2 regions of the Peribacillus simplex NBRC 15720 genome follow, and region 1 is predicted to be linked to the other one. Evidence: riboswitches for the same ligand, from Rfam matches in the RefSeq annotation. Region 1 holds a riboswitch; the other holds the start of a gene.

The links. Region 1 has a riboswitch for cobalamin ahead of nikA (nickel ABC transporter substrate-binding protein). Riboswitches for the same ligand answer to the same signal wherever they lie in the genome.
Region 2: another riboswitch for cobalamin. It lies ahead of BS1321_RS07115 (ribonucleoside-diphosphate reductase subunit alpha); the one in region 1 lies ahead of nikA (nickel ABC transporter substrate-binding protein).

Annotation. Positions count from the first base shown of each region.
Region 1 is NZ_CP017704.1:315,905-324,184, forward strand. It holds gene BS1321_RS01475 (beta-propeller fold lactonase family protein) at 1-430, shown strand, start outside; gene nikE (nickel import ATP-binding protein NikE) at 889-1,683, opposite strand; gene BS1321_RS01485 (ABC transporter ATP-binding protein) at 1,703-2,674, opposite strand; gene nikC (nickel transporter permease) at 2,694-3,524, opposite strand; gene nikB (nickel ABC transporter permease) at 3,527-4,465, opposite strand; gene nikA (nickel ABC transporter substrate-binding protein) at 4,503-6,134, opposite strand; cobalamin riboswitch at 6,290-6,478, opposite strand; gene BS1321_RS01505 (aspartyl-phosphate phosphatase Spo0E family protein) at 7,051-7,218, shown strand; gene BS1321_RS01510 (2-hydroxyacid dehydrogenase) at 7,702-8,280, opposite strand, start outside.
Region 2 is NZ_CP017704.1:1,503,593-1,511,872, forward strand. It holds gene BS1321_RS07100 (helix-turn-helix domain-containing protein) at 1-51, opposite strand, end outside; gene BS1321_RS07105 (SulP family inorganic anion transporter) at 357-1,814, shown strand; gene BS1321_RS27370 (hypothetical protein) at 1,900-2,046, shown strand; gene BS1321_RS07110 (manganese-dependent inorganic pyrophosphatase) at 2,146-3,075, opposite strand; cobalamin riboswitch at 3,370-3,549, shown strand; gene BS1321_RS07115 (ribonucleoside-diphosphate reductase subunit alpha) at 3,691-5,988, shown strand; gene BS1321_RS07120 (ribonucleotide-diphosphate reductase subunit beta) at 6,031-7,083, shown strand; gene BS1321_RS07125 (flavodoxin domain-containing protein) at 7,055-7,492, shown strand; gene BS1321_RS27375 (hypothetical protein) at 7,614-7,781, shown strand; gene BS1321_RS07130 (cold-shock protein) at 7,822-8,019, opposite strand; gene BS1321_RS07135 (hypothetical protein) at 8,218-8,280, opposite strand, start outside.

The DNA of each region.
Region 1 (8,280 bases):
TTATGTATTAAATCGGGATCTCTCTATTGCGCGTGTGAATGTTAAAACCTTCTCCATCACGGATATAATTCAGGATGAGTCAAAAAAGTACAAACTTAAAACGCTAAGATCAAACAAAGTAGGGAAATATTTAGCAGACCAAGATGGAATGACACTTTATTATTTCACAAAAGATGAAACTAGCGTCAGTAATTGCAAACGTCAATGTAGTGAAATTTGGCCGACTTTCCATGCAGATAACATCATCACCACTAGAGGTTTCGATAAAAAAGAGTTTAAAACAATCATAAGAGATGACGGACAAAAGCAAACAACGTATAAAGGGCATCCACTTTATTACTTTGTGAAAGATAAGCAGGCAGGTGATATAAATGGACAAGGCGTCAATAATGTCTGGTTTGTTTTAGACAAAAAGGTTTTTGAGGAATAATTAAGTTTAGTTTTGCACAAAAAGAAAGAAAACTCTAAAAAAAACCATTCATATAAAGAACAGAAGAAAAATAGGTTTGTGTTTCACTAATAATGGTCCTAGGGTATAATAAATGTCACTTTTTTATTCTGGAATAAAAATCAAATAAATCAATGCCACCTTCTAGGTGGCATTGATTTATTTGAATAAGGTACAGGTTTATAATCTTCATAATATCCCTACTTGATGGTGATAGGTTCTGCCGACAAAACACAGATATTATTCGCTATCGCGTTTCTCACTATAGACCCCATTAAAGAATAAAACGGTTCTTAGTTTATTGATAATAGCCACGGAGAAGGGAATCCCATATAGATATCCCAGTATAATAGATGGAATGGCTTTAAACCGGTGTTAAACCCCTGATTTTTCAGATATTTCATTACCAACCTAATTTCCACATCACAACCTATAACGTATCACAATATTCCCGGATATGTAGGCAACACAGAAGACAATAACTTTTTAGAAACAGGATGTTTTAATCTTTCAAGTTGTTCCATATCTTCCAACCATTCTATAACCTCACCCTTGTACATTACCGCTAGACGGTCTGCGATGTAATTGACAGCCTGTAAATCATGAGAAATAAAGAGATATGAAAGTTGAAACTCTTTTTTTAATTGTGCCAAAAGGTTTAATATCTGTACTTGAACTAGAACATCTAGAGAACTTACAGCCTCATCAAGTATAATTAACTTTGGCTTTAAGGCAATCGCTCTTGCGATATTGATTCTTTGTAACTGCCCTCCACTGAACTGATATGGGTATTTATGAATATCTTCCTGGCATAACCCAACAATCTCCAAAAGCTCTTGTACTTTCTTTTTCTCTTGAACAGACGTGAGCCTCTCGTAATTCCTTATCGGCTCAGCAATGATTTCCCCTATAGTTAGTCTAGGGTTAACAGCGCTATAACAATCTTGAAAAACAACTTGCAGATTTCGCCGTAACTCCTTTAATTCTTTTGCTTTTAAACAATAAAGACTCTTCCCCAGAAACCAAACCTCTCCCTGATCCGGCTTTTCCAGTCCCAGAATAATTTTGCCCAGGGTACTCTTTCCAGATCCACTTTCTCCAACGAGACCTAAACATACTCCTTCTTCCAAAGTTAGAGAGATGCCCTTATTGGCTTCCACAGCTTTACGCTTCCCAAAAACAGAGTTCCCTAGCAAGTATGTTTTCTTTATACCTCTCAACTCAAGCAAGCTCATTATTCATCCACCCAACTCTTTAACTTGATTTTACACATCGTACTAGATGGTCTTTTTCATACTCTTTAAATTCAAGATTATAACTTGAACATGTATGATCTGCGTCATCACATCGTTCTAAAAAAGGGCATCTTTTTTCTCTATTCATTAGATTGGGACGCGAAACGCTAACATGTTTTTCAGTCTTTATCTTTCTTCTTGTTAATCCAAGCCTGGATTCTAACAAGACTCGGGTATACGGGTGCATTGGGCGATTGAACAACTTCAACACTGGTGCTTTCTCAACGATATAGCCGCCATACATCACAGCTACTTCGTCAGCTAACTGAGCAATCACCCCTAGATCATGTGATACTAATAAAATGCATGTATTGTATTCTTTCCTTAACTTATCCAACTGTTTCAAAACCTGGAGTTGGTTTGTCGCATCAAGTGCAGTCGTCGGCTCATCAGCAATGATAATAGATGGACTTAAAGACATCGTAATCGCAATCATAACTCGTTGCAGCATCCCGCCGCTTAGCTGAAACGGATATTGCTTCAAGACATTCTCTGGATTAAGCAGGTCTGTTTTTTCCAAATACTCCACAGCCATTTTCCGCGCTTGCTGCTTAGTGATAGGCAAATGAGTTCTAAGTGTCTCAAAAAAATGCCGCCCTATCGTCCTCACAGGATTAAAGGCGATCATTGGGTTCTGCATAATCATTGCGATTTCACTGCCCCGTACTTTCCTTATGTCTTCTGTGGAAACATTTAAAAGGTCTATATTATTAAACTTGATGCTCCCTTGCACCACCTTTGCCTTGTCAGGTAAAAGATTTAGCAAAGACATGCATGTCATCGTTTTCCCTGATCCACTTTCTCCGACAATGCCCAACACTTTCCCAGCCTCGAGTTTAAAACTGACATCATTGACAGCCTGAGTCACTCCATACGGTGTCGATACAATAACCTTCAAATTTTCTACAGTTAGATTGGGGTGTTTTCCCATCTTCCAACCATCCTCCCTTCTATTCCTTTTTTAGGTCTAGAGCATCCCTCAAAGCTTCGCCAAACAAGTTAAAACCAAATACAACGATGAAGATCATCAACCCAGGGTAAAGCATCAATGAAGGGGTTTCTCTAAAAAATGGCTTACTATCATTGATCATCATTCCCCACTCTGCCTCTGGCGGCTGTATGCCAAGTCCAAGAAAAGAGAGTCCAGAAATTGCTAAAATAACTCCTCCGATGTCCATAAAGATTAATACAACAACTTGAGAAATGATGGCAGGTAAAATATGTTTGATGACAATGACTCTCATTGGTGTCCCGCATATTTTGGCTGCTAAGACAAAGTTTTGCTCCTTTACACTAAGAACCATTCCTCGAATGACGCGTGCATAAAAAACCCATTGGACAAGCACCATCGCCAAGATCAGATTGCCAAGACTCGGTCCTAAAGTTCCGATTAAAGCTAAGGACAGCAGAAAGCTTGGAAATGCCATGAGAATGTCACACATTCTCATGAAGAGATAATCAACTTTCCCCCCAATAAAGCCTGCATAAATACCAAGTGGGATACTAATAATCATCATTAATCCCATGACAAGGAAAGCTGTTCCCAACGAGGTTCGTGTTCCATAGATTAATCGGGACAATATACATCTCCCTAAATGATCAGTCCCCATTGGAAACTGAGAGGAGGGCCCTTGCAGCTTCTGAACGATATCAATCAAGTTCGGATCATTAGGAGCCAAAAAAGGAGCAAAAAGAGCCAATACTGTCAGGAAGGAAATAATCATGATACTGATCATCATGAGCTTATGTGTCATCAGCATTCTTTTCACGTTTTGCACCATTCTTATTTCTCTCCTTCCCAGCGTATACGGGGATCCAGGAAAGAATATGTAAGATCCACAAGAAGATTGCAGACCACAAAGATCACACCCATAAACAAAACACACCCCTGAATCATTGGATAATCTTGATTTAAAATAGATGTGACAAATAACTGTCCCATGCCGGGCCAAGAAAAAATTGTTTCAACAATAACCGCTCCGCTTAGCATGTTCCCGAAGCTCATCCCAAGTCCAGTTATCACAGGTAATAAGGACCTTTTTAAGACATGTCTGAAAACGATTAGTCTTTGGCGTAACCCTCTCGCTCTAGCATACACAACAAATGGCTCATTCAAATTTCCTAGCATACTAGCTCGAAGCAATCGCATATACGTCCCTATATAAGCAAAAGCCAATGTCAAGGAAGGAAGCGCTAGATGCGCCAAGGTCCCCCTTCCCAATACAGGAAATAAATCTAACTTTACAGATAAAAAATAGATCAAGAGAAACCCAAGCCAAAAGGTTGGCATAGAGACACTTACAAAGGCTACTATTCTGCTAAACTGATCAACAAATTTCCCCTTGTAAATAGCCGAAATCATGCCTATAGGTAAACTAATAACAACAATTAAGATAAGCGAAGCAAATGTTAATTGAACTGTTGGGAAGAAATGTACCATAATTTCTTCCCATACGGAGTTATTGGACACGTAAGACATCCCTAAATCCAATTGCAACACTTTTCCCAGCCATACAAAATACTGGACATATAAAGGCTTGTTTAAACCAAGCTCAACTCGAAGGGCTGCCACTGTCTCATTCGTAGGAGGAATATGTGACGCCCTTAAGTAAGCTACTGCCGGATCTCCAGGAATTAAGTAAAGCAAGATAAAAGTAATGAGCGAAATTCCGAGTAATATTGGAATTAAACTTGTGAGACGTTTAAAAATAAACCAACTCATGTAGCACTCCTTAAGTTGTTTTTAAGTATCCCCTATTTCAATTAACATCAATTGAAGTTAAAGGGACCTCAGCTTCTTGAGGTAAAAAATCTACTCCACTAATGTTTTTTTGATACACCGCTATATTAGACTGATAAGATATCGGTAAATAAATGGCTTGTTCGTGCAATGTCGTTAATATATCTGAATACAGTATTTTTCTATCTTCCTCGTCAGTAGTTAATAATACTTTCTTAATTTTCTGGTCTATTTCTTTTTTTACTGGCAACCCTAATTGAGCGTTATAATCTGGACTACCATTTTCCGAATTAGTCGTCATAGAAGCTAAATAGGAATGTGGATCAAACGGTACAGCCCATGTTGCTGTAAATAATAAATCAAACTTACCTTGAAATGCCGTTGTCCAAAAAGTATTAGTTTCCTGACTAGTCAACTTAACATCTATTCCCAGTTTTCTAAAGTCACCTTGTGTAAATTCTGCGATTGACTTTTGGATATTATCTGTACTATTAAACAGTAATTCCAATTGCAATTCTTTTCCGTCTTTTTCTCTAAATAGTTTCCCCTTCACTTGTTTCCATCCAGCTTCATCCAATAACATTTTTGCTTTTTCTGCATCATACTCATACGGCTCTATATTAATTTTCGTGTAAGGCAAAATAGGTGGAAACAAAGTATCAGCCTTTTTTTCCATACCATAAAAGATCTTATCAATAACAGCTTGTTTATTAAAAGCATGTTGGAGAGCTAACCGAACTTTAAGATCTTTAGTTGCTTCTCTGTTTGAGTTAAGAAGCAGCGTTCTTGTAGCTGTAGGTTCTGACAATTTGGTTTCATATTGTCCTGAATTCTTCAAAAATTGGAATGAATCTTGGCTGATGACCCCGTTTCCAAATATAAAGTCGAGTTCCTTTTTCTCAAAAGCTAACACTCTTGACTCTCCATCAGTAATGACTTTAACAACCACCTTATCTACTTTAGGCTTAAGGCCCCAATATTGTTCGTTCCTTTTGAAAACAGCAAACTCATTTTTCTTATACTCGCTCAATACCCACGGTCCTGTGCCAATCTGAGACTTGAGTCCGTCTTTAAATGTGTTTTGGCTGTCAGGAAAAGCAGCTTCTCCTACAAATCTCAAAGGTCTGATGTAAGTTAGTTCTTGAAGAGTTGGATAATACACGTTGTTCAAAATAAGTTTAATAGTATATTCATCTATTATTTTTGTATCTTTGATTTGGTTAATTAATCCCACCCATTCATGTTGTTTGCGATTATCTAAAATGGTACCAAAGTTTTTCTTGACGATTGCAGCATTAAAAAGCGAACCATCGGAAAATTTAACATCTTTTCTTAGATGGAATACATATTCTTTTCCATCTTTCGATATATCCCAGCTCTCCGCAAGCCAAGGCTGAATTTCTCCACCTTTACCGTAATAAACAAGGGATTCATATACCATAGCCTGGGAAAAAAACTCATTCGGAAAATATGTGTGTGGATTTAAGTCACCTATATCCCCAGGCCATGAAAAAGTAACAACTTTTTGCTTTTCATTATCTGATGTATTTTCTTGATCTATTGTTGTTTTGCTGCAACCTGTAACTAAGATTGTGAAAATTACTAGTAGTCCAACAAAAGAATGGAATAAATTAGACCGTTTTATAAACATGCTTTCTCACCTTCAATTATGGAATTTTAACTATTTGAAAAATTACGAAATACAAAAAAGCATTTCCAACCAGATTTAACGGTCAGAAATGCTTATATATTAAGAACAAATTCGTCTTCTAGCACTCTAACACCTCCCTATCTCCCGTAGGTTTAACAGCATTTCTAGAACAGGCAGGTCTTCTGACTTAGGTTCATCATCACCATGCGTCTTCCCGGATATTATCCAGTGACTTTCTTGCATAGGACTCACCCTTACAGCGGCGGGACCGTGCCGGATTTTGCACCGGCTTCCCTTTTAAATATTCGCTATTAAACGAATATACCCATTCCAATAAAATATGAAATTTTTCCTCATCTTCATAGTAAAATATAGAGCTTGTCCGTCTTAAAATTATTAAGTCGAAACCTTCTGATGCTTCTTACCAATTTAATAGTTTCATCTCTAATTAATTTTTGATAAACTCAGCAACTAATCATATCCATCCTAGCAATAAACGAAAAACAGTTAGTAAAAAGGAGAATAAATATCTACTCTTAAGAATTTAACAAATATTAAAAACTCTCCTATATTATACAGTTTTACGATTACAACTCTCTGAAAATAAAATCAAAAAGTTTACCTAATACAAATTATATTCGTTATCGCAAATTTATGCCATATCAAATTAAGATCCTGATGTTTTTTAACGGTTCGTTTTGTACGGAGGCAATAAACTTATACAAACAGTTATTTGTAACGACATATATGAATGATAGTGTGTAGATTTTTCATTTTCAGATTTGTATTGCTCCCTCCCGAATATGCTATTTTTTATAAGTGAACACTCACTTTTCATTTGAAAGCAACCTAATTTATGTAATAATAGATTCATAACAAAAAAAGAAAGTACTTGAGGGATTCTGCATTGGAGAGTATGGAAGAATTACATGAAAAAATTGAGATATTGAGGAAAGAATTAATAACTACGGGATTGATATATGGATTTACTTCCCCAAAAACATTACATAAAAGCCAGGAACTAGATAAACTGTTGAATTTACTTGGGCATGAAAAAGAACCAAATGGTTTAGATTATGTCTAAAATCAGGAATGAAACCTGATTTGATTTTTCTACTAATACTTCATGGGATCATTACAACTGCAGGAACTATCACCAGGAGTAATTTTGGAATTATTTTTAATAATCACTGTGTAGTTCATGCAGCATATTTCCTTTACTTAATCACCTCGTATTCTGGGACTAATTTTTCTGTAAAATTTATTGAAATAATCATCCCTTCTACCTAATGCTTCATAGTCTAGTTTTCTACGTTTTATTTTGTTTGTTGGAATTGTGCCGTAGAACAAATTGTTTAGGGTCATTTTGATCACATTCTTTCTCCCCATTAAAAAGCATCCAAAATGAATGGATGCCTTTTTTATCGAATTTTTCTTTTATGTCCTGCATTTAATAACAAACAATCTATCTTATCTAAGTTTATGAATGGTGTGAGATTTCAAATATCAACGATTCATTTAATTGTCATGGACAACCAAATATTTCTGCTTTGTTAATGATTTTTTACTATTTTAGTGACTGAAGTCCTTTCAATTCCGGGACAACATTCCTTATCTCCCTTCCAGTAACCGCTGCAACGAGGTTCTTCGCCGCAAGCATGGCCATATCAAATCGTGTTTGATGAGTAGCTGAACCTATATGCGGCAGGGTAACCACGTTCGGCATGGCTAAAAGCGGATTGTCAGGCGATACGGGTTCCTGTTCAAATACATCCAAACCAGCTGCAAGGATTTCCTTATTTCGCAGTGCTTCAATGAGGGCCTTTTCGTCCACCGTCTGACCGCGGGATGTATTGATAAAGATCGCAGATTTTTTCATCAGCGCGAATTGCTCCCTTCCCATAAGATGCCTCGTCTCCGGAGTATAAGGGACCATTAAAAGAACGAAATCGGATTCCCGTAAAAGGTGCTCTAAAGAGGAATAGGTTGTACTTAGCGTTTCCTCCACTTCGAATTTTCTTCGGCGATTATGATACAAAACTTCCATGTTAAAACCGAATTTGCCTCGTCTTGCAATAGATTCCCCAATCCTCCCCATACCGATGATGCCCAATGTTTTTCCATGAACATCAACGCCAAAGAGGGG
Region 2 (8,280 bases), 1.2 Mb from region 1:
ATGATTCTCAATTTTTTCCACTAGTTTCATTCTTTTCTCACTCTTATTCATAGGAGTAACCCCCATTTTCATCCATAATAAAAGAATAACACATTTAAATGCAGAAAAATCTGAATCATAAAGCGAAGTCTTTCAGAAGCCTTTGGAAATTTTTCGCCCTTTCTTGTTGCTCATCGTCATTTCTTGAAAACTCTCTCTTAAGGCATTTTACCTTGATTCGCCAATGTAAGAAATGAATAGCCCTCGACTTGTCGTTTATATTATCCATATAGATAGAAAGAAGGGCTCATGCTATAATTTAGTGCGTTAAAAAAAGAATTCAACACACATATATAAAAGAAAGAAGGAGTGTTTCTTTGAATACATCTGCATACAAACAGGAATGGTTCGGCAACGTTAGAGGAGATGTCCTATCGGGAATTGTCGTTGCCTTGGCATTGATTCCGGAGGCGATTGCCTTTTCGCTCATTGCTGGCGTTGACCCAATGGTTGGTCTATATGCCTCATTCTGCATTGCCATCGTCATCTCTTTTGTCGGCGGAAGGCCGGGAATGATATCGGCTGCCACTGGCGCAATGGCACTCGTCATGGTCGACCTTGTTAAAGATCATGGCTTGAACTATTTACTTGCTGCAACAATATTGACTGGGTTGCTACAAATTTTACTAGGGGTTTTAAAAATCGGGAAATTAATGAAGTTCATTCCGAAGCCGGTCATGACTGGTTTTGTGAATTCTTTAGCCATCTTGATTTTCACGGCACAGCTCACCCATTTCGTGGGCGAAACATGGGTCATGTATGTCATGACAGCCGTTTCATTAGCTATCATTTATCTTTTTCCGCTGATCACGAAAATCATACCTTCACCACTTGTCGCCATCATATTCATGACGATCGTTGCAGTTACCACGGGGGCTACAGTGCGGACTGTAGGGGATATGGGGCAATTGACCGAAGCGCTTCCGATGTTCATGCTTCCAGACATCCCTTTGACCTTCGAAACTTTGGCGATCATTTTCCCTTATTCCATAGCCCTTGCGTTTGTGGGGTTGCTTGAATCGTTATTGACAGCTCAAATAGTTGATGAGATGACTGACACGGACAGTAATAAAAATAAGGAAGCCAAAGGCCAGGGGATTTCGAATATCATTGCCGGATGTTTTGGAGGAATGGCAGGATGTGCGATGATCGGCCAATCCGGCATCAACATTAAATCAGGAGGAAGGGGCCGGCTCTCCACTTTTGTAGCTGGCGCATTCCTTATGGTATTAATCGTGGTATTGAATGATGTCCTTATTAAAATACCGATGGCTGCACTTGTCGCAGTCATGATCATGGTTTCAATCGGGACCTTTGACTGGTCTTCCCTAAAGAGGCTCACTATAGCTCCAAAGTCAGATGCTGCCGTGATGATCGTGACGGTCCTCATTGTCCTTTATACTCATGACTTATCTAAAGGGGTATTTGCTGGAGTGCTCTTGAGTATGATTTTCTTCTCGGCTAAAATTTCTAAAGTAACTGTAGAGAAAACGGAAGACATCCAGGCTAAGAAAATCATTTATCGTATCAGCGGACAAATATTTTTCGCTTCTGTCCAGGACTTTGTTTCGAAGTTCGACTTCAAGGAAAAAGCAGATGCAATCGTCATAGACTTTTCCCTTTCTAAAATCTGGGATGCTTCAGCAGTCGGTGCTGTTGATACGGTTGTCCTTAAATATCAGCTTCAGGGAATAACTGTCCAAGTGCAAGGACTCGATGACGAAAGTTCGTTATTGCTTGAAAAACTCGCCACCTCAGAAAGTAAAATATCTTGAAGTAGTAAAATTCTGCTGAATAGAAACTTTTCAAACCGACAAAATAGATAACGTGAATTATTTTCTTTTGAAAGGAGCGAAAAGCATGACACCCGAGCAGGATTATACGGCAGCAAATCTGTCACCGGATTTATTGAATGAACTGAAAAGTTTTGAAAGCAAACTTGGCGAGGAAGCCAATAAAGAATTGATTGTCATCGCCTATGAAAAAGAAAAGGAAGCTTTGAATTAAGAAAAAAGACTCAAACACCCTTAATGGATGGTTGAGTCTTTTTTTGCATGTACAGAAAAAGGATGCCCATGTTTTTAATGAGCACCCCCTTTTTCTGTATTATTTGCTGAATACGTCCGTTAAGACCGGCACGATTTGTTTTTTACGCGATACAACGCCTTCTAAGACGGCTATGTTATTGTTTAATGAAACGTCGTATGCTTTTTCCACTGCATAAGCTGCTTTACCAAGAGCCAAGGCAACAGAATCATTAGTCAAGATATCCGTTACGACGAATAGGAATAAGTCCAATTCCTTCACATCGATGACCGCTTCAATCGCCGCTTCCAATTCTGCTTGCTTAGCAAGGACTTCGTTCGGATCTACAGCATTGACCTGTGCTATCTCCACTTTAGCCATTCCCATGGAGAATTCCTTTGCATCAAGAGTGATAAGCTGGGCAATCGTCTTGTCGCTCAAGTCAGCTCCAGCTTTCAACATTTCCAAGCCGTATGTTTCAGCGTCGACTCCCGCAATGGCAGCCAGTTCCAATGCTGCTGCAACGTCTTGCTCCGTGCAGGTCGGTGATTTGAACAATAAAGAATCGGAAATGATGGCAGACAGCATAAGACCTGCAATTGCTTTAGGGACTTCAATTCCGTTTTCTTTATAAATTTTATTTAAAATGGTTGCCGTACAACCAACTGGTTCCGCACGGTAATATAAAGGATCGCTTGTTTCAAAGTTAGCGATACGGTGGTGGTCGATAACTTCCAACACACGGACTTGGTCAATATCTTCAGCACTTTGCTGGCGTTCGTTATGATCGACCAGGATTACGCCGTCAGCTTCCCCTGAAACTTTTTCCACAAGACGGGGAGCATCGAATTTGAATTGGTCCAATGCATATTGAGTTTCACCATTCACTTCACCGAGACGAACTGGTTCAGCGTTGATACCTAACTGCTTTTTCAGATCTGCATAAGCGATTGCTGAACAGATTGTGTCTGTATCCGGGTTTTTATGTCCAAAAACTAATACTTTTTCCAAGATTTTATCCCCTTTTTCATAAATATTTTTCCGCGAATCCCCTCATCGCAATAAGGGAGAGCCACCTTTACTAGACAATTTATTTTAACACAAAATCCCGTAAAATCAGCGCCTGAATTACCCATTCCCCAATAAAAACTTTCATTCCTTCACCTTCTACCCTCACTTTGTCAATAGATAAGGGCTGTTTTTTTTCAAATATATTAGTTGAATTATCATCGTATATGGCTTACGATAATATAAGCAGAAATACTAGATATTGATTACATAAACAATAATAATAACTATATATAGAATTTTTTTATAATCCAAGGTGCCAGTGATGGCTGAAAAGGGAATCCGGTGTAAACCCGGAACTGTCCCCGCAACTGTAAATGTGACGAAATGAGAAACCACTGTATAGCTCTCTATACGGGAAGGACTCAAAGTAGGATGATCATGAGTCAGGAGACCTGCCTTGAATTTTTCACGTTTCTTATTCTTCGGGGATTGAGATGATGAAACGATAGTATAACGGCTATTTTTTCATGGCTCTTTTATTCTATCGTTTGATCCGCTCAATTCATTGGGCGGTTTTTTTTTTATTTTAGCGGAAGTTAACAAGGAGGAATATTAATGACTCAAACATATAACTCTACCATAAGTGAAAATGACACAGAAACGAAATCCATCCAGCTTGAGATGTTATCGAAGGAGTTCGAAGGCCGTCTCGATATGGAAAAGTTCAAAAAGCGTTTTACAAAATGGCTTGATCGCAAAAGTGACTCAACCGAAGAACAGGCATCAAGAAAACTGATTCAGCTCGCTCTTGAAGGTGTGGATATTGATGCTCCAGATTGGACGTTTGTTGCTGCAGCAGAACTATTGAATACAATGTATAGGGATGCACGAGCCAATCGAGGTTATGAAGGCATGAGTTATGGTCCATTCTATGAACTGATCACGGAACTTTCCCAGCTTTCAGAAGGTCAGCGTTATCCCATTTATAAATCAGAACTGCTATCTTCATATACAAAAGCGGAAATTGAGGAATTGGGTTCGGTGATCGACCCGGAAAAAGATAAATTATTCTCTTACATAGGCATCTACTTATTAAACGATCGCTACCTAGCCCGCCCAAAAAAGGACAAGGTCTACGAACTGCCACAAGAACGCTTCATGATCATCGCGATGGAAATCATGCGATTGGAAAAAACGGAGCACCGCCTGCAACTTATAAAAGAAGCATACTGGGCCATGTCCAATCTTTATATGACCGTTGCGACTCCTACACTCTCCAACGCAGGTAAAACACATGGACAGTTAAGCTCTTGCTTTATCGACGCAATTGAAGATTCCATTGACGGCATCTACCTATCTAACTACGATGCAGCAAAAGTATCTAAATTCGGTGGCGGCGTCGGTCTTTACGTTGGTAAGATTCGCTCTCTTGGTTCTGATATCCGAGGTTTCTCTGGAAACAGTTCCGGCACGACTCCCTGGATTCGACTATTCAACCAGACAGCTGTAAGTGTCGATCAATTGGGTCAACGTAAAGGTGCCATCGCGATTTACTTGGATGCCTGGCATAAAGATATCATGAGCTTCCTCGATTTGAAAACACAAAACGGGGATGACAGATTAAAAGCCCATGATATTTTTACAGGTGTATGCATACCTGATTTATTCATGGAGGCTGTACGCGACAGAAAAGAATGGTATCTTTTCGATCCGCATACCGTTAAGCAAACCCTTGGATTTTCACTTGAAGATCTTTATGACGAGAAGAAAGGCGAAGGAAGCTTCAGGAATCATTATGCACTTGCTGTCGAGGCCGCAGAAAATGGCACGCTTCCAAACTATAGCTTTGAAAAAATCAATGCGATGGACATCATGAAAAGCATCATGATTTCTCAATTGGAAGAAGGCGTACCATATATGTTCTACCGCGATGAAGTGAACCGGAAGAATCCCAATAAACATAAAGGTATGATTTATTGCTCTAACCTTTGCACGGAGATTGCCCAAAACCTAAGCCCTTCGACGATCACGGATGAATATGAAACAGAAGATGGAGATGTTGTTGTGGTTCGTAAAAGCGGCGATTTCGTTGTCTGCAACCTTTCATCCATTAACTTGCCCCGAGCGGTGGGCAGTGATGTTTTGGAAAGATTGATTCCCATTCAGATCCGTATGCTGGATAATGTCATTGATGTGAATAATCTTCCTGTCAAACAAGCATCCATCTCGAACAAACGTTACCGGGCAATTGGTTTAGGAACGTTTGGATGGCATCATTTACTTGCCACACAGAATATTTATTGGGAATCCGATGAGGCTGTTCACTATGCCGATGCTTTATACGAAAAGATCGCTTACTTAACAATTAAGGCATCCAACGAATTAGCCAAGGAAAAAGGATCATACCCATATTTTGAAGGATCGGATTGGCATACAGGGAGCTATTTCGAACTGCGTGACTATACAGATCAAAAATGGATGGATTTAAAAGCAGACGTGCAGGAACACGGGACCCGTAATGGATATTTAATGGCCATTGCACCCAATTCATCGACCGCTAAAATCGGTAATTCCACGGATGGAATCGATCCTTTGTATGAAATTGAATTTTACGAAGAAAAGAAAAACTTCAAATTCAAGGTGACCGCACCAGGCTTGACGCCAAAAACTTATGAATATTATAAAAAGACGCGATTTAATTTGGACCAACTGGAAAGCATCAGGCAAAATGCAGCCCGCCAACGCCATATTGACCAAGCAATCAGCTTTAATCTGTATGTACACAATACAATCAAAGCGAAGGTCCTATTGGATATCCATTTAACGGCATGGGAAAGCGGGTTGAAATCAACGTATTATGTTCGTTCGACTTCTTCCGAATATGACAATGCCTGCGAAAGCTGTTCAAGTTAACGACAATCATAACCCAGTAATCTATTAAAGGAGTTTTCACGAATGACCAATCATATCAAAAAGATTCGGATGCTGGAACCAACGCATCCAACCAAGGCAACCGGTGTTTTCAAAGGAGAAGCTTCAGGCTTCCTCCTTTGGAACGATATTCAGTATGAAAAATTCTATGATACCTATACACAGCTCATCAATAACTTTTGGAAGCCTTCGAGCGTGAACATGATTCAGGATAAAAAGCAGTGGGGCGAATTGGACGAAGATATCCAGGACGCTTTTCTCGATATCCTTACGATGATTGCTGGAATGGACAGTCTTCAAACGCCCACTTTAGTAGAAATCCTTCGGTACATCAAGGATCCGGCGGCAAAGGCTATCCTGGCCAACATGGCCCAGCAGGAATCGATCCATAATGAATCTTATTCCTATATCCTTGCTTCCTTGATTCCGGTAGGCAAGCAAAAACAGCTTTTCGACCGCATTAAAGAACATCCTGAAGTGATTAAGCGTAACCAACCGATCGTTGATGCTTATCAAACGTTCGTGGATGATCCCAGCCCTCAGCATTTATTCGAGGCACTGATCCATTCAACGAACCTTGAAGGGATTTATTTCTACCTGGCTTTCGCCTTTTATTATAATTTAGGACGCCAAAATTTAATGACCGGTTCCGCTACGATGATATCCTATATTCATCGCGATGAAATGGTCCATTTCGATTTCATTGGAATGCTCGTTCAAATCTTGATGTATGAATATCCTGAGTTAAATAATGAAGAAAATACTAAGTTCATCTATACAACGATTGAAAAAGCAGTCGAACTCGAAAAGGAATGGTCTGAATATATGCTCGAAGATATCCAAACCAAAGCCGATCTCGATTTGGAAGAATTCAATGAGTACATCGAATATATCGCCAACAAACGGTTACGTATGCTAGGCCTTGAAAATTTGTATAGAGAGTATGACGAGAACCCGATGCCATGGATCAAAACGTTCGATGATGAATCCATCGGACTTACCAAAACCGATTTCTTCGAACAGAAGTCAAGGACATACAGTCAAGTAAATGCCAGCAATGGGTTCGATGAGCTGTAAAGTTGCCATAGTCTATCATTCTGCCGGCGGCAATACAAAAGCGCTTGCTGAAGCCCTTACTTCCCTTTTACCTGAAGCTGAACTATATCGAATGAATGAATTTGATTTACGTACATTGCCGGATTACGATGCTTTGATTATCGGCACCTATACATGGGGCAATGGGGAGCTTCCCGCTAAATCAGCAGCACTTTATAAAGAACTGGAACAGTTGCCTATTGCCCATCTGAAAACGGGAGTCTTCGGCACTGGTGAAACCAACTATAATCATTTTTGTGGGGCGGTTGATCATTTCCGGGATATGTTATTTGCCAAGAGCCAGTTATTGGTGACATTGAAGATAGAACAGATGTATCAAAAATCAGACTTGCCCAGACTTCAAAAGTTCGCCTCGCTATTCCAGAACTGACTGAAAGGGGATATGCGTTTTTGCATATCCCCTTTCAGTTTTTTTTAAAAAAACTTGGGTCCCACTAGCATAGCAGCGGTAAGCATGAAGTATAATGGAAGAAAAAAGGAGATAATATCCAATGACTGAAAATATAACCCAGTTCCTGCCTATCCTTTTTATGCTAGCGCTTGTCGTATTCGTTATATTCATCGTGTTTTTCCTGTCAGGGCATTTTAATCGTTCTAAACGGATCGAAGAAAAATTGGACAAAGTATTAAAGGAAATGGCCGAAAAAAAAGAAAAATAAAAAGACTCCAAAATCGGAGTCTTTTTTTATATGCGTTCAATTATTTTTGAACGTTAGCTGCTTGTGGTCCACGAGCGCCTTGCTCGATTTCGAAAGAAACTTCTTGGCCTTCTTCAAGCGTTTTGAAGCCTTCACCTTGGATAGCTGAGAAATGTACGAATACATCGTCTTGGCCTTCAACTTCGATGAAACCGAAACCTTTTTCTGCGTTAAACCATTTTACTTTACCTTGTACCATGATAGTTCCTCCTGTGTTTGGAAAAATCCATTTTATTACTATTTTTGGTTCTGGATAATGTTTCAAGAGGAATCCTATTACAGTAAATCCTTCTATCAAACTTATTCCGAACAAAAATAATTACTTATATTATATCATGGGAAATCCTAAAAAAACAAGATTATCGCAGTAAATCAACCGACAAATTATCCTAAAATTCTACATATTCCTCTTCTTGGTTTGTCGGAAGCCTTCGTCCAATAAGTAGCGCTCCGCCTCTAC